Regions from separate parts of the Planococcus maritimus genome, predicted to be linked through region 2. Evidence: riboswitches for the same ligand, from Rfam matches in the RefSeq annotation. Region 2 holds a riboswitch; the other holds the start of a gene.
The links. Region 2 has a riboswitch for cyclic di-GMP ahead of BBI11_RS15200 (amidase). Riboswitches for the same ligand answer to the same signal wherever they lie in the genome.

Region 1: it holds a riboswitch for cyclic di-GMP, as region 2 does, so the genes downstream of both, flgB (flagellar basal body rod protein FlgB) here and BBI11_RS15200 (amidase) in region 2, are expected to answer to the same signal.

What each region holds. Positions count from the first base shown of each region.
Region 1 is NZ_CP016538.2:212,680-223,467, forward strand. Features, by position in the region: gene flgL (flagellar hook-associated protein FlgL) at 1-101, shown strand, start outside; gene BBI11_RS01170 (flagellar hook-basal body protein) at 242-1,054, opposite strand; gene BBI11_RS01175 (flagellar hook-basal body protein) at 1,070-1,873, opposite strand; cyclic di-GMP riboswitch class I at 2,089-2,175, shown strand; gene flgB (flagellar basal body rod protein FlgB) at 2,256-2,648, shown strand; gene flgC (flagellar basal body rod protein FlgC) at 2,654-3,106, shown strand; gene fliE (flagellar hook-basal body complex protein FliE) at 3,132-3,428, shown strand; gene fliF (flagellar basal-body MS-ring/collar protein FliF) at 3,451-5,091, shown strand; gene fliG (flagellar motor switch protein FliG) at 5,103-6,119, shown strand; gene BBI11_RS01205 (FliH/SctL family protein) at 6,112-6,900, shown strand; gene fliI (flagellar protein export ATPase FliI) at 6,881-8,206, shown strand; gene fliJ (flagellar export protein FliJ) at 8,203-8,664, shown strand; gene BBI11_RS01220 (flagellar hook-length control protein FliK) at 8,661-9,932, shown strand; gene BBI11_RS01225 (flagellar hook capping FlgD N-terminal domain-containing protein) at 9,951-10,415, shown strand; gene flgF (flagellar basal-body rod protein FlgF) at 10,447-10,788, shown strand, end outside.
Region 2 is NZ_CP016538.2:3,058,801-3,069,588, forward strand. Features, by position in the region: gene BBI11_RS15175 (mechanosensitive ion channel family protein) at 1-733, opposite strand, end outside; gene BBI11_RS15180 (SDR family oxidoreductase) at 972-1,865, shown strand; gene BBI11_RS15185 (hypothetical protein) at 1,997-2,335, opposite strand; gene BBI11_RS15190 (TIGR04104 family putative zinc finger protein) at 2,449-2,748, opposite strand; gene BBI11_RS15195 (fructose-bisphosphatase class III) at 2,953-4,884, opposite strand; cyclic di-GMP riboswitch class I at 5,129-5,220, shown strand; gene BBI11_RS15200 (amidase) at 5,265-6,149, shown strand; gene BBI11_RS15205 (diguanylate cyclase) at 6,420-8,039, shown strand; gene BBI11_RS15210 (HEAT repeat domain-containing protein) at 8,036-9,085, shown strand; gene BBI11_RS15215 (glycosyltransferase family 2 protein) at 9,085-10,482, shown strand; gene BBI11_RS15220 (response regulator transcription factor) at 10,501-10,788, shown strand, end outside.

The sequences.
Region 1 (10,788 bases), 430 kb from region 2:
AAATACTAATCAAATTGAAAAGTGAAGAAAGTGTTTACCAAGCAAGCCTGTCATCTTCGGCCAAGATCATGCAGACAAACTTGATGGACTTTCTCCGGTAAACAGCTAATCAAAAGCGATTGGCTGTTTTTTTATTGAAGTTTTCCGAATCAGCCCATATGAAAAAAAGCCGCGCACCAAGAGAGATTTCTCTTGGCGTGCGGCTTTTAATATTATGTTACTAAAAAATAATTTGGCAATATTAGGATTTCATCGTATTCACAAGACCCATCATATCGTCAGCGTAGGAAATGGCGCGCCCTTGTGATTGAAACAATCGCTGGGTGGCGATCAACTCGGTCATTTCGGCGGCCATGTCCACATTCGAGGTTTCCAAAAACCGGTGGGACATCGGCATGTCGATTAATTCGACCACGCCGGCAGCTGCTTGTTCGGCTTGTGTGCCGGGCAAGCGATAGCGATTATCGCCGGCATTTTCAAGAAGGGCAGGGCGAATGATTTTTGCCGTGCCGAGCTGAAAGGTTTCAGGCGGCTGGTTGTCATAAGAAACAGTCACGAGCCCGTCGTTGCCAAGGGACATTTCGCTATAACCGGCGCCGATCGTAATTGGCAGGCCGTCTGCACCGAGCACGGAATCACCGGAAGCGGTGGTGAGCGCAAGCCGGTCACTTTCTGGAATCGCTTCGGCCTGAAAAGAACCGTTTCGTGTGTAGTAGTTTTCCTCGCCATTGGCAATTCGGAAATAAGCGTTTGGCGATTGAAGGGCAAAATCCAGTTCACGGCCGGTTTCTTGCAAGGAGCCTTGCGAGTGGCGGGTAATGCCTTCGGATATCAAGGCGCCACCGCCGATCCGCAGTCCGTTCGGCGTGGTGCGGCCGATTTCGTTGGCCGTTCCGGCTTGCTTCGTCACGCTGTACAACAAGGCGTCGGAAAAATTGGCTTCTTGTTTTTTATAGCCATGCGTATTGACGTTGGCGACGTTATTGGCGATGGAATCGATTTTTTTCTGCAGTTCGCGCATCGTGCTGCTCGCTGTGTTCATTTGAATGTTCATGGACGCTGCTCCTTATCAGACCCGGCCGATTTCATTGACCGCTTTTTCCATGCTGCGGTCATAGGCCTGGATTACTTTTTGGTTGGATTCGAATCCGCGATAAGCGGTCATCATGTCGGTCATGGTGCGGGTCAAGTCGACATTGGACTGTTCGATAAAGCCTTGCTGGGCGTATCGCTCACCGTCAGCGGCGAGTGCCGGTGCATCATCAGGGTCGCCTTCCCAAGCGAGCAAGTTATGGCCTTGCTTGACGAGTTGGCCTGCATCTTCTGTCACACCGATCCACAAGTTTCCGGCGACGGTCCCATCTTCACGGGTAATCGCGCCGCTATCGTCTGCGGAAAATTCACTATCGCCGACTTGCAGCGGCTGAAGATTGTCGCCGAGCACTCGCTGGCCAAAGCTAGTCGCAAGAAAACCTTGTGCGTCTACCGTGAATTGGCCATTGCGCGTATAGCGCACATCGCCGTCTGCCGTTTCTACGGCAAACAATAAATGGCCGCGCTCGCCGGTTTCCGGGTCTGCTGCTAATTTTTCATCGAGCAAAGCGAAGTCTGTGGCATTGCCGGTTTCCCGGATAGGGCCTTGAAGAAACGAAGGAATCGCTTCTTGCAAATAAACACCGGTGGAAAGGTGGCCGATCGGTGCCGGCTGGTTGGCATTTTGCGCCTTGATCAATTGATCTGGAAATGATCGGACTGCCGAATCGTCTGTTTTAAAGCCGGGAGTGCTGGCATTCGCCAAATTATTGGTTAAGACTTGTTGGTATCTGTTTTGCGACATCATCCCTGAAGTCGCCGTATACAATCCACGGAACATATTACCTAGTCACCCTTCCTTTTCTAGTCTAAAGAACTATTAGCCTAATCTGGTATTTTCATTTTAACAGAAAACTGCAGATTAAATGGAAAAAATAGTAGAATTTTTTTACAAAATAAAATAGCCAAAATAAATAAAGCATGATACTATACCGGAGTAATAGTCATTCAAAATGATTCTAAAAGACGAGTTTACAGAAAAATATACCCATATCATGACGAAAATAGCAAACTTATACGAAAGTAAAGGACGCAAAGCTACGGATCTAACTGTCCCAGACACATGACCGCCGGGCTGCCGAAAGATGGTAGATTTGACTCAAATCCGCCTGTTTTTCAGTGGGTTTTTTATTTGGGCAAATTCACAAATAGGGGGTTAAGCGATGAATTTATTTCCATCAAGCATTCAAAAAATGGAGCAGGCTTTGTCGACATCGACATTGAAACAGCGTGTCCATGCCGATAATATCGCCAATGTCGATACGGCCAATTACAAAAGCAAGCAAGTGAACTTTCAGCAAGTGATGGAACAGGCAAGCGCTTCGCGTATGCAAAGTTACCGAACGAATGCGCAACACATGGAGTTTCAAAGTGGGCGGGGAGCTTCGCCGGTGACGGTCAATCACAATACGACAATGACGCCAAATGGCAATAACGTAGATATGGATTTTGAAATGGCGGAACTGGCGAAAAACCAATTATGGTACAACGCCGTTACCGAGCGGATCAATGGCAAATTCAGTAGCCTGAGTTCGGTCATCAACGGAGGGAGATAAGGGGAATGTCTTTATTTAACGGTCTGAATATTAGCGCAACGGGGCTTACGGCTAACCGCTTGCGAATGGATGTCGTCTCTTCAAATATCGCAAATGCCAATACGAACCGTGCCGAGTTAGTGGACGGGGAATGGGTGCCTTATCGCCGCAAAACAGTTGAGTTGTCGACGGCTGATGCTTCGCCTTTTGCCAAACATTTGAGTTCTGCCATGGGGCAAACCGCTGCTGGTGGCGGGGTTAAAGCGAGCGCGATTCGTGAAGACCAGACACCTTTTCCAGTGACTTATAATCCGGATCACCCGGATGCGGATGCTGAAGGGTATGTCCGGACATCGAACGTCGATCCCATTCAAGAAATGGTCGATTTGATGTCTGCCACCCGTTCGTATGAAGCGAACGTGACGGCGATGAACGCGTCGAAAAGCATGTTCATGAAAGCACTCGAAATCGGGAAATAACGAAGTTTAGTTTAGGAGGGGCAGCATGGAGAAAATTGGACAGCTGCAGACGCCGTTTCTGCAAAATCAATTCATGGAAAAATTACAGCCAGAACCGCAAGCGACAGGCTTCGGCGATGTCTTTAAAAATGCATTAAAAGAAGTGAGCAATGCGCAAAATGTATCCGATAAAAAGACCGACCAATTGCTGACGGGCGAAGTACAAGATGTCCACGAAGTGATGATCGCTTCGCAAAAAGCAAGTTTATCCCTGCAGATGACGATGCAAGTGCGCAATAAAGTGGTAGAAGCGTATCAAGAAGTCATGAGAATGCAAGTATGAAAAAGATTAAGGTGTGCGGTCAATGAAAGAAAAGTTCGAAACTTATAAAACCAAAACAAAAGACTCCTGGGGCAGTTTATCGAAAGCGACCAAATGGCTAATGGCCGCGTCCTTTTTCATCACTTTACTTGCTCTAGGGCTTTTTGTTTTCTTCAATAGCCAATCGAATATGTCGCCGCTTTATGCCAATTTGGATCCGGCAGAAGCGGGCGAAATCAAAGCGGCCATCGAGAGCCAAGGCATACCGGTCGAAGTATCGACAGACGGGTCGACGATTTCTGTTCCAGACGAACAAGTGGCTGGGTTGAAAGTCAGCTTAGCGGCTGAAGGCTTGCCGAAAAATGGCAATGTCACGTACGGCATCTTCAGTGAAAACATGGGCCTCGGGATGACTGACCGCCATTTTGATGTCGTCGAACGCGATGCCATGCAAAATGAATTAGCGTATTTGGTCAAGCAAATTGCCGGTGTGACAGATGCCAATGTCATGATTACCTTGCCAAAAGAAAACGTCTGGTTGACCGATGAAGAGCAAGTGTCGACGGCGTCGATTGTCGTCAAAGGCGACGGCACGTTAAATCTAGACCAGAAGCAAATTAATGGCTTGTACCATTTGGTCAGCAAATCGGTGCCGAATTTGCCGATGGAGCAAATCGTCATCATGGACCAAAATGGCCAAGTGTTTGAATTGCAGGATACAGGAGCACCGGATACCAATTTAACGATGTATCAGCAAAATCGTGAAATCCAACAAGGCATCGAACAAGATATTCAGCGTGAATTGCAGCAAATGCTTGGGCTATTGCTCGGGCAAGACAAAGTCGTCGTGTCCGTTATGGCGAATATTGACTTCACGAAAGAAAAACGCGAAGAGCAATTGGTGGAACCGGTCGATCTCGAAACCGGCGAAGGCATCGACATCAGTGTCGAACGAATCGTCGAAACGTATGCAAGCGAAGGCCAAGCCTTAGCAGACGATGCTGGTACCGGCGAGACGGATATTGCCAACTACCCATCAGCAGATGGCAGCGGCACAAGTGAATCTGAACGTACTGAAGAGCGCATCAACCGCGAAGTCAATCGGATCAGTCGACAGATCGAAATGAGTCCTTATGTCATTGACGACATTACGATCAATGTCGGCGTCGAACCGCCAGTGCCGGATAATCCGGCAACATTAACCGAACAGAATATGACGGATATCCGTACCTTATTAGCAAACACTGTGAGCGCCTCGCTCAGCATGAACGAATTCCAGCCGACTCCAGCAGAACTCGATGACCGGATTTCGATCTTTGCGACGGAATTCCAAGGACGTCCCGAAATGGCTGAAGAAGAGCCGGTCGTGACCCTTTGGACAGGCATCCCGCTTCTATGGTATGTGGCAGCAGGTGTTGGCATCCTATTGTTGACGGGCATTATCTTGTTCGTCGTGAAAAGACGCAAAAAGCAACAAGCAGAATTGGAAGCCGAACTGGAAATGGATTATTTCGAGCGAGCGGCAGCAAAAATGCAACCAGCAGCAAGCACGCAAGAAGGCGAAGTGGATTTGTCCGAGTTTAATAATCGAACGAATCCGAAACGCAAAACGATCGAGAAGCTTGCCAAGGGACGCCCGGACGACTTTACGAATTTACTGCGCTCGTGGATGGCGGATGATTAGGAGAGAACTGAATGGTAGAACGGATAAAAGAATTGACGGGCATCCAAAAAGTGGCCGTATTGCTTGTGGGCATGGGGCCGGATGTGTCAGTCGAAGTGTTCAAGCGCCTGTCTGAAAAGGAAATCGATCAATTGACGATGGAAATTTCCAATGTGCGCCAATTGAAAAATAGCCAATCGGAACGAGTCATCAACGAATTTTATGAAATGGTGCTGGCCCAGGATTATATGAACGAAGGCGGGCTCAGCTATGCGCGGGAAGTGCTTGAAAAAGCGCTCGGCAAAGAAAAGGCCATCGATACAATCGGCCGGCTGTCGAATCGTCTTCAAGTCAAGCCGTTCAATTTTGCAAGGCGCCTCGACCCAGCGCGTATTGTGACGGTGCTGCAAAGCGAGCAACCCCAGACAATCGCGCTGGTGTTGTCGTATTTGGATCCGAAGCAATCTTCTGCAATCCTGTCGCAGCTGCCTGTCGAGCAGCGGGCGGAAGTGGCGAAGCGCATCGCTTTGATGGAAAGCACATCACCTGATGTCATCCAGCAAGTCGAGCAAGTTTTGGAACGCAAACTGTCGTCTGTTAACGGTGCCCAAGATTATGCGGCAACCGGCGGCGTGGAAGCGATTGTCCGTGTGCTTAACCAAGTGGACCGAAGCACCGAAAAAGCCATCTTGTCCGAACTCGAAACCGGCAGCCCGGACCTTGTCGCTGAAATCAAGAAGCTTATGTTTGTTTTCGAAGACATCGTCAAATTGGACGTCCGTTCGATTCAACGGGTCATTCGCGAAGTGAGCGACTTGGACTTGAGTTTTGCGTTAAAAGCGGCCAGTGATGAAGTAAAAGAAAGCATTTTCCGAAATATGTCGACAAGGCGTTCGGAAATGATCCGTGAAGAAATCGACGTCATGGGGCCTGTCAAATTGAAAGACGTAGAAAATGCCCAGACTGAAATCGTGGCCTTGATCCGCAAACTGGAAGAAGAAGGGGAAATCACCGTCTCACGTGAAGAAGGAGATGAACTGATTGTCTAACATCATCCGCAGCACGGAACAAAGCGGCACGAAAATCATCCAATTGCGCAAAGTGGAGACGCGCAGGCAATTCACGAGCCAAGCGGATGGAGACATCGAGCAATACGGTGGGCGTTTAAAGGATGAAGTTGCGACGCTTGAACAGCAGCTCGACACTTTACGGCAGCAATTGGCCGACGAGCAACAGCAAGCGCATGAGGAAATGGCCGCTTGGCGAGAAGAACAGCAGCAACAAGCGGCGGCAGAAGCCCAGCAACAAGCACAAGCCGCAGCAACAGAAGGGTTTCAAGAAGGCTTCGCACAAGGACTCGCACAAGCCGAAGCGGATTTTCGCGAACAGCGCGAATTGATGGAAGGCTTGATCGCAGGAGCGTACGAAGAGCAAAAACGCATCATCCGTGAAGCGGAGCCGTTCTTGCTGTCGCTTAGCACAGAAATTGCACGCAAAATTATCCGCAATGAACTCAAGCAAGACGATGCCCAGCTATTGTCGATCATCCAACACGCCCTCCGGCAAGCGGATGATTCAGAAGAAGTCGCAATCCATGTGGCGCTTGAAGATTATCCGGCGGTCCTGCCTTTTGAAGATGAGCTGAAAAGCTATATCCGGGCAGGCGCCGAGCTGAAATTGATGCCGGTGGCGAACCAAGCGCCCGCCGGCTGTACGATCCATACGAAAAGTGGCTCGTACGATGCGACTTTGGACAGCCAATTGAGCGAAATCAAAAAACAATTGCTTCTTTATTGTGAGGAGAAGGCCAATGACGAAGCTGGAAGATAGCGAATACTTAACGCTTCTAGAAGAAATCGAACCGGTGAAAAAACACGGCAAAGTCGTCCAAGTCATCGGCTTAACCATTGAAGCGCAAGGGCCGAACGCCAAGCTTGGCGAATTGTGCTTATTGTATCCGAGCCGTTTCGACCCGCCGATCGAGGCGGAAGTGGTCGGCTTTAAGGAAAACAAAATCATGCTCATGCCGCTGAGTGACCTCGCGCAAGTGGGGCCGGGTTGCCTCGTCGTCGCAACGGGCGTGCCTTTGCAAATTCGTGTCGGCCCAGCCATCCTCGGAAAAATCCTGGACGGCACGGGCAAACCGCTCGATGACAATAAATTGCCAAAAGGCTTGAAGAAATATTCCACCACCAATACGCCGCCAAATCCGCTCAAGCGGCCGCGCATCGACAAGCCACTAGAAGTCGGCGTGCGCGCGATTGATGGATTGTTAACGGTTGGCCAAGGCCAGCGCATCGGTGTATTTGCCGGAAGCGGGGTCGGCAAAAGTACGCTCATGGGCATGATCGCCCGCAACACCGAAGCCGACGTCAACGTCATCGCCTTGATCGGCGAGCGGGGCCGGGAAGTGCGAGATTTCATCGAACGCGATCTCGGGCCAGAAGGGTTGAAAAACTCGGTCGTCGTCGCCGCAACTTCCGATCAGACACCGATGCAGCGCATTAAAGGAGCTTTAACCGCGACGGCGATTGCAGAGTATTTCCGCGACCAAGGCAAAAACGTCATGCTCATGATGGATTCGGTCACGCGTTTTGCCATGGCGCAACGCGAAGTCGGACTTGCAGTCGGAGAACCGCCGACTAGTAAAGGCTATACGCCAAGCGTTTTTGCCTTGCTGCCGCGCTTGCTCGAACGTTCCGGAACATCAGCAAAGGGATCGATTACCGCCTTCTACACAGTGCTTGTCGACGGCGACGATATGAACGAACCAATCGCCGATGCAGTGCGCGGGATTTTGGACGGCCATATCGTCCTGGACCGCAAATTGGCACAAAAAGGTCAATTTCCGGCGATCAATATCATGGCCAGCGTCAGCCGAATCATGAATGAAGTGACGACGCGCGACCACCAGCAGGCAGCGACCGAACTCAAGCGCCTGCTCGCAGCGCATGATTCCGCAGAAGACTTGATCAATATCGGGGCCTATAAAAGCGGGGCCAATAAGGAAATTGACGAAGCGATTCGCGCGTATCCGTTGATCCGGGACTATTTACAGCAAGATATTTACGAGAAGGCCGAATTGACGGAAAGCGTCGACCGGCTCGCACGACAATTTGGAGGTGCTGAAACGTGACACGATTCAATTTCCGATTCCAGAAAATTCTCGAACTAAAAGAAAACGAAACGCAGCTAGCCCAAGTCGAAATGGCCGAAGCGCTGAAAAAAGAGCAGGCGGTCCGCGAACAAAGCGAAGCCTTGCAAACGAAGATCATGGAAGCAGAAGAAATGAAAAAAGCAAAAGAACAAAAAGGCATCCCGATTTCTGAGCTGCGCATGCTCGAAGGCTATATTTACCAGCTGTATGAGCAGTCGTCCGCAGCGAACCGCGAAGTCGCGGCGCATGAGCGGCATGTCTCACAAAGCCAGGATGCCTTGAAAGCAAAAGCGCGCGAAGAGAAAACCTGGGGCAATTTGAAAGAACAAAACTATGCCGCCCACCAAAAAGAGAACCAAGCGGCAGAGCAGAGCTTTTTCGATGACCTGGCAGGGAGCCGCTACCATCGCCTCGGCAGAACCGGTGATGCCCAGTGAACGCCCTATCTTCTATCTTGATGGGAAGCACCGCTGCTCCTGTTGTTGCGAAAGCGGCGAAGGCTGCCGATCCGGCACGGCAATTTGAACAATTGCTGATGGGCTTGTCAGCGGGATCAGCAGAACAGCCGGAACTTGAAGCGGCCGCAGAACAATTGCCTGATGAAGAACTGATGGCGCTGTTCGGGCAATTGATGGGTACGCCGACAGAACAATTGACCGAAGAACAGCAAGCCTTGCAATACGCCATCTTCCAATTGACAGGAGATGCGAACGGAGAACAGCTGCAACTGGCCATTGAAGCCTATGTTGCCGATGAAGAAATGCAGGCGGAATTGACTGCACTGGTCAAACAATTGAAATCGTTTATAACAGCTGCTAAAGAATTCGCACAGCCCGATGGATTTTCGGGGGTCGCGCTAAAAGAAATGGACCTAACTGAGGCGGCACCGGATGAAACCTTGCGCCCGCTCATCGAACTGGCTGCGCAGTTGACAGAAGAAACGCCTTCTTCAGAAAAAGTGCAATTAGTAAAAGAACTCATGCCTGTTAAACCAGAAACGCGCCTGCCATTTGCGCAAACGCCCGCTTTCTTGCTTCGTGCCTTAACACAAGAAAGCGCTCCAGTTGATCGCACGGTGGAGCAACAAGCGTCTGATGTGCAAGCGATGCCTGCGGAAGAATTGGTTCCAGAAGCCGAGGCGGTTCAAGCCGCAGCGCCTGTGAAAACAGAAGGACAGGTGCAGGCCGCGGTGCTTCCGGCCGCATTCGCTGAACAAAAATCGGTGGATGCCCAGGTGCGGCAAGTGCCGGTGCAAAAACTTTCGGAAACACTCGCAGAATGGATCAGCTCTCCTGCGCGCCTCGCCGCTGGCGGCAATGAAACGCGCTTGCGCATCAATATTTTCCCTGAGCATCTCGGCCATTTAGAGATTTTGGTCAGTACAGCAAGCGGGAAAGTCAGCGCACAAATCATTGCGAGCCACGGGGCCGCAAAAGAAGCGGTCGAACTTCAATTAAATCAATTGCGCATTTCCTTGTCTCAGCAAGGTGTGGAAATCGATCGCTTGGAAGTGCGGGAAGACAACGGCCCATCCGAGTTCGAACAGCACAAACAGCAGCAATCGCCTTTCTCGAATGCACCGAAAGACAATATTAGCCAGCATGGCGGAAGCGGCGGTGAAGCTGTTGCGGATGATGCCGATATGCCGCCACAGCGCGAGCGTGAAACCGCATCAGCCAATGGCCAAGTGGATTATAGCGTTTAAACAAAAGGGAGTGCTTGAATGAATATCGCAGCAACAGGGACAACGACGGCGGCAACTCAACCGGCGGCTACGACAGAAACTACAAAGCCGGATGCTCTCGGGCAAGACGCTTTCCTGAAAATCCTCATCGCGCAGCTGAAATACCAGGATCCGATGGAACCACAGAAAGATGCAGAGTTTATCGGGCAGATGGCGCAGTTCAGCAGCCTTGAGCAATTGACTCAATTGAACAAGACGATGACAGGATACGCCGGAGAAGGCGGTAACGCATCGCTTGCAGATTCTGCTCATTTGCTCGGAACAGAAATCAGCTGGTCGGCGAATGGCGAGAGTGGTACCGGCATTGTCCAAGCCGTAACGATGAAAAATGGCGAAGTCATGGTCGAGCTGAAAGACGGGGAAACCAAAATCCCGCTATCGGCCATTGAACGGATCGAACAGCAAAACGACAATCAAAACGAACAGGCGGCCGAGCAAGCTTAAACTTGCAGCCAGCTGAAAGGGGAAATGACAAATGTTGCGTTCTATGTACTCAGGGGTAGCCGGCATGAAAAACTTCCAGGTGAAATTGGATGTAATCGGGAACAATATTTCCAACGTCAACACGATCGGATTCAAGAAAAGCTCGATCCAGTTCCAGGATCTGCTGAGCCAAACCGTATCGACAAGCGGGGCAAACCCGATGCAGGTCGGTCTTGGCTCTAGCGCCGCTTCTCTTAACATCAACCACAGCCCAGGTTCTGCGATTTCGACTGGGGTAGCGACAGATTTAAGCATTATGGGCGACGGATTTTTCGTCGTGCAATCGCCAGAAGACGTGAATGAGCGTTATTTGACGCGTGCCGGCAGTTTTACT
Region 2 (10,788 bases):
CCCATTGTTCGCCGCTTTGCGCTTTAGCAATGATGCGCAAGGTCACATCCGACTCTCCAAAAGCCTGCACGCCGATGACATCCGGGCCTTCCACAATAGCCGGATTATCTTTCGTCATTTTTGCGCAAACCGTTTTCAGAACGGTCATCGCTTCATCGATGTTTTCATCGTACGACACACCAATATCTACGAGTGCACGCATATTCCCGCGTGAATGGTTGCTGACGGTCGTAATGTCACGGTTAGGGATAAAGTTCAAAGTGCCATCAAAGCTGCGGATTTGCGTTGTGCGAAGCCCTACTGATTCAACCACGCCATCAATAGCGCCGACCGTTACGTAATCGTTGACGTCAATCTGTTTCTCCAACAACAGGAAGAACCCGGTGACAACATCGCTGACGAGGCCTTGGGCACCAAACCCGATTGCCAGACCGACGATCCCCGCACCGGCGATGAGACTTGCAACAGAAAGCCCGAACAAGCCGAACAAAGTTGCAACTAAAATAAAAATCAAAACATACGAGAAGACGTTATCTGCCAGCGCACGTAACGTTAATGCACGGCCATTGGTAATATCGCCTTTTTTCGTCAACCGGTCAAACGAGCGGTTGATCAATTTTTTTCCGATCGCCCGGACGATAACGAATGCGATCAAGATTCCGATCACTTGAGCGGCAATGATCCCCGCAGCAACTAATAGTTGTCCCCAATCAATATCAATAAAATCCAACAAACAATCATTCCTTTCACATTCATTGGCTGCCTTCAATAACAACCAAGTAGCGCAGCCTATCTGTATTTACCTGTTTCTTTATAACATAAATGGAGGTGCTATTTCATGCTTCCACCCCAAAATCACTATATTTAACCAACCAGTTCTCTCATTTACAATGCACGAGAGGTTTTATCTTGAATGGAGGTGGTAGATAAAGGGAGAAACTAACGATGCGCAAACTAAGGAGAGATTATAAATGGCGAATATCCAAAACCCTAGAACACAATATACAACCGATGATTTTCCGAAACAATACCAGGAAGCGCCTGGTGTACAAAACCAAATGACCCCTGTACCAGACTGTGGTGAAAAAACCTACAAAGGCTCGGGAAAGCTTGAGGGCCGTAAAGCATTGGTGACGGGCGGTGATTCCGGAATTGGCCGTGCCGCAGCCATCGCGTACGCCAGAGAAGGCGCAGACGTGGCGATCAATTACTTACCGGCTGAGCAATCTGATGCAGACGAAGTGAAACAATTGATCGAAGCGGAAGGCCGAAAAGCTGTGTTGATCCCCGGCGACTTGAGCGACGAGGCATTCAATAAAGAAATGGTCGAAAAAGCGAACACTGAACTTGGCGGCTTAGACATTCTGGCACTCGTTGCCGGACAACAACAAGCCGTCAAAGACATTGCCGACCTGCCGACTGAACAGCTCGAAAAAACCTTCCAAGTTAACGTCTACTCGATGTATTGGACCGTGAAAGCGGCGCTTCCACATCTTCCAGAAGGTGCGTCGATCATCACGACGAGCTCGGTAGAAGGCTTTGACCCGAGCCCGATGCTGCTAGATTATTCAGCAACGAAATTTGCCATCATCGGCTTCACAAAATCCTTAGCCAAGCAAGTGGCAGACAAAGGCATCCGCGTCAACTCGATCGCCCCAGGCCCGATTTGGACAGCGCTTCAAATCTCCGGCGGACAGCCGCAAGAAAACATTCCTGAATTCGGCAAAGGCACGCCTGAGACGCCAATCGGCCGCGCTGGACAGCCGGCAGAACTCGCCTCTGTCTATGTCTTCTTGGCTTCTATTGAATCCAGCTATGTTACAGGACAAATTTACAGCATCACCGGCGGCATGACGACCGCTTAAGTTGATATTCAAAAAGCGCGGGGCACCGAATCAACCGGTGCCTCGCGCTTTTTTTATTAAATATTGGTTAGCCACATCGCAAAACATACGATTTGAGTGGATCATTCCATGCAACAGTCCACCATTGACCGTCACGGCGCAAATCCATAATAGAATAAAATATGTGCATAAAAACCGACGAATGCGACTACCAAAGTCGTTAAAATAAATAAAACCATCATGATGACTTTGGAAACTTGTCCGACTTGCAAATTCCATATCCCTTTATAAACCTGTACCCATAACGCAAGAACAAATGGAACGACCATCAACAGATAGAAAATGACAAGGCCATTCACGAAGACACCGTAATAATCCCGGTTCACACTTTCGCTGGTCCTGAAGTAGCGGCTCATCCCAAAGAAGAATGCCAGAAACGACAATTGAACCACGACGCCATAGATGAATAGTGGAATCCTGAATTTCCCCAAGTTTCGCAGCATCCACAAACTTGCACAGTACAAGATGGCGATCAGGATAGCGATGTAAAAGCTGAATGGATAAAAGATTGATTTTTCCTCTTTTCTATAAATTATTTATTTCTTCACCAAAGCGCTTGTTCTTCATCAGTAAATTCAACTAAGAATGGATAGACGGCGAAGACGACGATCCCACTGGTGACAATCAGTGTCAGTATAATGCTTAAGGGCAGATCAAATAACACCCCGAAAAGCATCACTAACGGTGTTAGAAAATTTAACAGGCCGGCTCTTTTTTTCGATTCGGTAGTCAGAAATTGCTTTTTCCCGCAATGCGGGCAGATCATGCCCGTATCCAAAGTGAACATCTTACGGACAGTTTGCTTCCAGCCCCATTCCTTTTGGCAGTTTTGGCAGCTTGGCATGGACTCCCTCCAGTCAATTTTCAATAACTTTCTGATGCTGTTTTATCTCTTCCTTTTTAGACTATCAGAGATAGCCAAAAATTCCCACAATTAAAATTCCATTTAACTGGAATTCCCCCCCTCGGAATTTATGCTTCTATTGCATTTCTCTGCATAAGAAAGAGCCCGCACTGTATTTCAGTTCGGGCTCTTTCAAAGCTGCTGTTAGTTCATATAACGATGCTTTCTCAAGCTGTTCAAATTGGCGATTTCCTGCAGAAGCTCTTCTCCAATATTCGTCTCCCGCACCTTTTTGCGTTCGAGTTCTTCGTCGACCAATCGCTTGATCGACAAGACATCGGTTCCGTTTTGCAACACTTCTTCCTTGGAGTTAAAGCGCTGATGGGCAACGAGCTGCATGCCGTAGGAATTGTACAACAGCGTATAGCCGGCGATGCCCGTGGTCGACTGATAAGCTTTTGAAAATCCGCCATCGATAACGATCATTTTGCCGTTCGCCTTGATTGGGTCTTCGCCATCACGTTCTTTGACTGGCGTATGCCCGTTGATGATGCGGCCATATTCTGGATTCAAATCAAATTCTGCCAGCATCTTGCGGCATATGTCCTCGTCTTCACGCAAATGGTAATACGGATTTTTCCGCTCTTTATGCGTGGCTTTGTCTGCGATGAAATAACGCTCGAATGTCGTCATTTCACGTTTGCCAAATAATGAAGAGTTTTCACCCGTCCATTGGTACCACACCATGTCGGTCGCGAAATCGTCGGTCTCTTCGGGATGCGCAAAGGCGTAACGAGTGTACTCTTCAAAGACATCGAGTAGTTCCCGTCCGGCGTAGCCCTCTCCTTCAATTTTCATTTCCTTCATGTCCCCGTTCTCCTCGAGCGGGATGCAGCCATGAATCAGCAAATTGCCGTTGTATTGGAGATACAATCTTCCTTTTTTCATGAGGAACTTCATATGCCGTGATAGTTTCTCGGAATGCTGAATCGAGAACAACAGTTTATCAATCACTTGCTGCTCTTCTTCTAGCAAGCGAGCAGGATGTTCCGGGTCGATCGTGGCAAAGCACGTATTTTCAAGCGCATAGGTTTTCCCGTGAATTGTCGCCTCGTTTTTCTCGTAATCGACTTTCTCCAAAAGCAAGCGGTCTTCCATAGCGAAGCAGGAGCGCCGTTTGATGATTGGGCTTTCCAATTTGAACTGGATGATCGAGATGGCCTGGTGAATTTTTGTGATCTGCAGCTGTTCCTGCTCTGTTAATTGTTCATCTGAAATTCGCTTTGGATGGAAAGCCGGATTGTCTTCATAATACTTCTCCGCCAAATTCAACAATGGCCGCAAGTTGATGCCATAGACATCTTCAATGATGTCTAAGTTGTTATAGCGCGCGCAAATGCGGATGATGTTTGCGAGGCATACTTTAGAGCCGGAATAAGCACCAATCCACAGCACGTCGTGATTGCCCCATTGGATGTCGACGGAGTGATAATCGATGAGCGTGTCCATAATCTTGTGCGGATCGGGGCCCCGGTCGTAAATATCTCCGACAACGTGCAAATGGTCAACAGTCAGGCGCTGCATCGTGTAGGCAAGACCGACGATTAATTTGTCCACTTGTCCGAGGGAAATGATTTGTTCGAGCATTTTGGCGTAATAATCTTTTTTATTCGTGAACTCGTCGGTTTTGTATAGCAGCTCTTCGATGATATACACAAACTGTTTCGGCAAAGCTTTGCGCAGTTTGGAACGCGTGTATTTGGACGATGCGTAAGACACCAGCTTCAACAGCCGTTCGATCGTTTCGATGTACCATTCTTTCAATTCTTTCTTGCTGCTGAAATGGCTTTTGATCAAGCTCAATTTTTCTTCTGGGTAGTAGACAAGCGTCGCGAATTCGTTGAGCTCTTCTTCCCCCATCTCGTCTTTGAACAAGTCCTTGATTTTCACTTTGACGTTGCCCGATCCATTGCGCAACACATGCTGAAACGCCTGATATTCACCGTGGAGGTCACTGACGAAATGCTCCGTCCCTTTTGGCAAATTCAAGATGGCTTCTAGGTTGATAATCTCTGTCGCCACTTTTTCTTCGCTATCGTATTTTTCTGCCAGTAGATCCAAGTATTTTGAACTAATCATGCGGAATCCTCCTTCTAGCGTTTGGGATATCGTGCCGATCTGTTTAGCCAGCTGGGCCGGCAAGTAAATTGTTATATAGTGTTAGTCTATAGCAGTTTCCAAGAACGCTCCACAAAAAATTCAGCTTTTAAATAAAATTTGGAAGAACTGCCTTGCTATTTCTCTTTTATTGTCTCGTAAAGGCTTTTATAGGTATATAGTTACTGTCTTAATGAGTCATATTCCATCTATAATAAGAAAAAACTGATAAAGGCAAACTTACCTGAAAAGGAAGGACGCAAAGCCATGAGCCTACCCACTGTTAAAGCAGTGCACGGTCGTCAGGTTGCCAGGCACCCATTCTGCGGGCCTCGGCCAACAGAATGGAGGAAAAGAATATGTTGAAGAAAGCGGCGATATGGATGTTCGCACTGTCTCTCATGCTGACAGCGTTCAGCCATGCAGAAAATGTACAAGCAAGCGGTGATGCGCTTGATACCCGTGCTACTTGGCTATGGAATCCATGGATGTTTGTGGAAGATGAAGCAGCTACGCTGGCTTTTCTCGAAAATAAAAATGTCAATAAAGTCTATGTCCAAATCGACCGGGACATTCCTAAAAATACGTACCGCAGTTTTGTCACACAAGCGCACTCACGTGGCATCGCTGTATTTGCACTCGACGGAGCACCTTCGTGGGTTGCGCCAAAAGGATTCACCAATCAAAACCAGTTAATGAACTGGCTGGGCAATTACCAAAATGGATCGGTGGAACAGGCGCATTTTGATGGCATTCATTTGGATGTTGAGCCTTATCTATATAGCGGGTGGAATTCGAACCGCGCAGCAACCGTAAAATCCTACCAATCGCTTCTTCAAAGAGCCGCAACGAGCTCTGCGCAGTTGAACTTGCCACTTGAAGCCGATATGCCTTTTTGGTTTGACGAAATCCCTTATAAAAACACATTCGGCAAAGGCTTATTGGCTGAATGGGTTATTGCGAACACAGACGGAGTCACGCTAATGGCTTACCGGGATTCCGCTCCGATGATTATCGAAATCGTTAAAAATGAAATCGCCATGGCTGAGCGATACGGCAAACATATCGTTGTTGGGGTAGAAACAGGCACAACGGATGAAGGTAGCGTTATCACTTTCGCTGAGGAAGGCGAAGCGTATATGAACCAGCAATTGGATAAAGTGGCGAGTCATTACTCAAGCTCATCGGCATATGAAGGAACGGCCATTCACCACGTAGGCAGTTGGATGACTATGACTCCTTGAATACCTGACACTTCCATTACCTAATGGAAGTGTTTTCTTGTCTCCTCCTTTATGAGCAAATTGTGAAACCCGTTTGGTTAAATCCAGGAAACAGGAAATTCTCAATACAAAAACCCTTACTTACAAACAAAATGATGTTATTCTATAAGTGGAAAATATTATCTATTATCAAGTTTAAAGTTGAATATTATGGTATTTATTTGGAAGATTCACACAGAAAATCAATCTAATATCAACTTGAGAAACACTCTTTTGAAGAAGGTGAAGAAAATGGCGCAGACGGATTATAAAGCTTTACTCGCAGATCGAACGGAACGCGATTTTGCAAAATGGACAACGCTTCAAATGGTTCCAGAAAAAGAAATCTACCGCTTTCTTCATACGATGAAAGGCACTGCAGGAACGATCGGGCTCATGGACTTGTCCGAGTTTTGCAGCAAAAATTTAGATGCTTACTCAGACAGCAGCACCGACTCGTTGCCCATAGAGTCTCTGCAAGCGATGATGGATCAGTTGAGAAGCTTTTTTGCTGTGGAAGACAACGAAAAAGCGGCAGAGCTCTCTATTTTGGAACCTCCACAAAAGCCTGCACCCCCAGTTGACGAATCACTTGTGCTGATTATTGATCCCGATGCAGAATTCGCAGCTCAGGTAAAAGAAACCTTAGAACAGCAAGGCATTCCGGTTGTCATCGCTTTGGATGGCCAAAAAGGAATGGAGTTATTTTACACACTACATCCACAAATGGTCTTGTTGGACCTTCATTTTCCGGATGCTGAAGGCTTTGGCCTAGTAAGCCGTATTTACGAAGCTGGGCGAAGCCGCCATCTCCCAATCGCCATTGTCAGCGAGGATGACCAGATGGATAACCAGATTCGTGCCATGCAAATCGGCGCTACGGATTTTTTGGCGAAGCCATTAGACATGGCCTTTTTCGTTCCTTATATGATGAACCGCCTACATAGCCAGGAGCTTATCTTGCAAGGAACTCGCTATGATGACTTAACGGGCGCCGGCAACCGCAAAGGCTTCAATGAAGTGTTGCTGCAAATGACCCACCTAGCGGAACGAACCGGCAAAACTTTTACCCTGGTCTTATTGGACCTCGACCATTTTAAAAAGGTCAACGATGACTATGGCCACCCCGCTGGTGATGAAGTGTTGAAAACATTCAGCGACATCCTGTTGGATAAAAAACGGGAATCAGATTATTTCTTCCGATACGGCGGTGAAGAATTCGCGCTAATTCTTCCGGAAACGAAAGCTCAATCTGCTGCTTCCGTGGTGGAACGAATCCGCGAGGCGGTCAATTCAACCGACTTCAAGATTGGTAATCATGAACCTTTTCGCATTTCGTTTTCTGCTGGAGTCAGTGAATACCGCTTAAAACAAGAGACCTTGATCACGACAGCGGACCAAGCCTTGTACCAAGCAAAAAGAAATGGCAGAAACCAGACCAAGATTTATGAGTCAGCGCAAAAAGAGGTGCGGAGAAAGCTCAATATCCTTATTGTGGATGACGATTCTCTTGTCCGGAAATTGGTTTCAAAACATTTTTCCAACTGGAAAGCAGATGAGTTTGACATCCATATCGAAGAATTTGCGGACGGCTTAGCCTTAGTCGAATCCGATTGGTACCGCGCAGAGGAAAGTTATATGATTTTATTGGATGGCGTTATGCCAAAAATGGACGGCTTGGAAGTGTTAAGCCACATCCGTACTCAGTATCCTCACGATAACATCGTCATTTCCATGCTGACGTCGAGAACCAATGAATCCGATATCATCTTGGCGCTGAAGAGCGGCGCGGATGATTACATCGTCAAACCATTTTATGCACAGGAAGTAGTGGCGCGCGTTCAACGGCTCACGAAGAGGATGTTCGAGTGAACCTATTTTTCTTCTGGATGCTCAGTCTCTCACTGTTTATTGGCCAATTGGTTTTGCTTGGAATTTTGGCTTGGCGAAAACAGCGGACGAACCGGAAAGAATCTTCCGTTGATCGGCAATATGACGACCTAACAGATGCATTCAGCTCTTATATGATAGATCAAGGCGATCGCCGCTTCCTTCAACAGTTGGATGCCTCACCCGATAAACAAACCGTTCTTGAACGTTTGCTGAACCATTACGTAGCAGTGACAAAAACAGGTCCTACTTCGGATGAGATTACCGCTTTGGCAGAACAATACCTCGCACAACGCTATGCTAAACTATTGAAGCAAAGAAACTGGGCGATGCGCATGAACACTTTGTATTTTATCGAAGACTTCCGGATGGCGTCGTTGATTCCGCAGCTCAAGGAAAAGCTTCACAAACACTCTAAGTTGGATCAAGAGACCCAACAGCTCATCCGAACACTCGCTTCATTGAACGAACCTGTTGCGATTGCGGCATTGGCCAAATTTCCTGAAGCGCCGGCCCGCTTGTACATCGATGTCTTTAAGCGGCTGGACGAATTGACGAAACTGGATGAATTGGATGCTGCCCTTGATGCAAGTGCCAGTCCCGCGCTAAAGCATGCGGCTATATCTTATATCGGCATGGCGGGGATTATGCTGTTTCTTCCGCGCATTGAAAAAGAGCTTGAAAATGAGGACCCTGAAATGCGGATCCAAGCTTTGAAAGCTTTGCTTCATCTGCAATACATGAACGATCCCGGCTCATTGACTCCTTTCTTCAGCTCAGACTCTTGGCAGGAGCGCATGTTTGCCAGTCAGATTGCAGGGGCTTTGCAATTGTCTCGCTACAAGGAACGGCTCAGCGAGTTACTGGGAGACTCGGTTTGGTGGGTACGTTATTCAGCCGCAGAGGCCTTGACGCAGTTTTCCGACGGCGACATCCTATTGTCGCACCTTTCAACTAACCACCCCGATCGTTATGCACGTGATATGGCGAATCAGTGGAAAACCTCTCTTTCAGGAAGTGAACAATAATGCAGGAAACCGCGCTTATCGTATCCTATATCGTCATTGCTTATATGCTCTTTTCAAGCCTAAGTTACCTGGGGCTTTTCGCGCTTGCTTTCCGCAAAGTGAAAAGGGAAACCAAACTGGATAAAAGGGAATCTACCGAAGATTTCCTGCGCAATCAATCTACTTACCCCGTATCGATCTTGGTTCCTGCTTATAACGAGGAAGTCGGCGTAGTCAGCACGGTCCGTTCGCTATTGGCACTCGAATACCCGGAGAAGGAAATCATCGTCATCGATGATGGGTCGAAGGATGATACGTCCTTGCGCATGATTGAAGAGTTCAAAATGACCAAAATTCCTTTCGCTGTCCGCATGCACATTGAAACAGCAGAAATTGAGTCCATCTACCAATCGTCCATCTTCCCCTACATCCGGCTGATCAAAAAAGCGAATGGCGGAAAGGCGGATGCCTTGAATGCAGGCATCAATCTCTCTTCGTTCCCCTATTTTTGTGCCATTGATGGCGATTCTATTTTGGAGAACGACGGATTGCTCAAGACCATGAAACCGATCATCGAATCGGACGGGCAAATCATTGTTACTGGCGGTTCTGTCCGCATCGCCAACGGCTCGACCATTTCGCGAAGCAAAGTTGAAGTTATTGGCCTTCCTAGAAGCCCGGTTGTTCTTATGCAAATCGTGGAATACTTCCGGGCTTTCTTGATCGGACGCCTGGCTTTAAGCCATTTGAACATCTTATTGATCGTATCCGGTGCTTTTGGGGTCTTCAATAAAGAACGGGTCATTCAAGCTGGCGGCTACAATAAAAACACGGTCGGCGAGGATATGGAACTGGTTGTCCGGCTGCATCGATTGCTGCGGGAAGAGAAATCTAAGCAGCGCATCGAATATATTCCAGACCCTGTCTGTTGGACAGAAGCCCCGGATTCACTCGGTGTTCTTAAGTCCCAACGAATTCGCTGGCAGCGTGGGTTGTTCGAAACTCTTTGGACCCATAGAAAGATGATGCTTAACCCTAAATATGGCTCGATCGGCTTGTTTTCCATGCCGTATTTTCTCTTCGTGGAATTGCTTGGCGCCGTGTTCGAATTTATTGGTTATTTCATCATTTTCGGCGGCTTCTTCTTTGCTTTAGTCGATCCACAAGTGGCCGGTGTCATGTTCTTGGTGACAGTTTTTTACGGTTCCCTTATTTCGGCATTGGCCGTATTATTAGAAGAGTTGACCTTGCACAAATACCCAAATGTCTCCCATTTGGTGAAGCTTTATTTCTGGGCATTGACCGAAGCCTTCTGGTATCGCCCACTTATGGTGCTATGGCGTGTCCAGGGGATTTTCGCAGCGTTCCGCAAAAAAGCTCATTGGGGAGACATGAAACGCAAAGGCATTTCTACGTAACCTAAAGGAGGCAATTTTATGAAAAAAATATTGGTCGCAGATGATGAAGACATTTTGCGTACGTTGATCGTCGATACTTTAGAAGACGATTTTGAGATGGATGAAGCCGAAGATGGCAAAGAAGCTTTGGAAAAAATCAGGGCGACTGACTACGACCTGGTCTTACTCGATTATATGATGCCTTATTTAACGGGCATGGAAGTGCTTGAGGCTGTCCGAGGCGAACAGAACGACACTAAAGTCATGATGCTAACAGCTAAAGCACAAGATGCAGACCGGGAAAAAGCGATCTCGAATGGGGCGGAT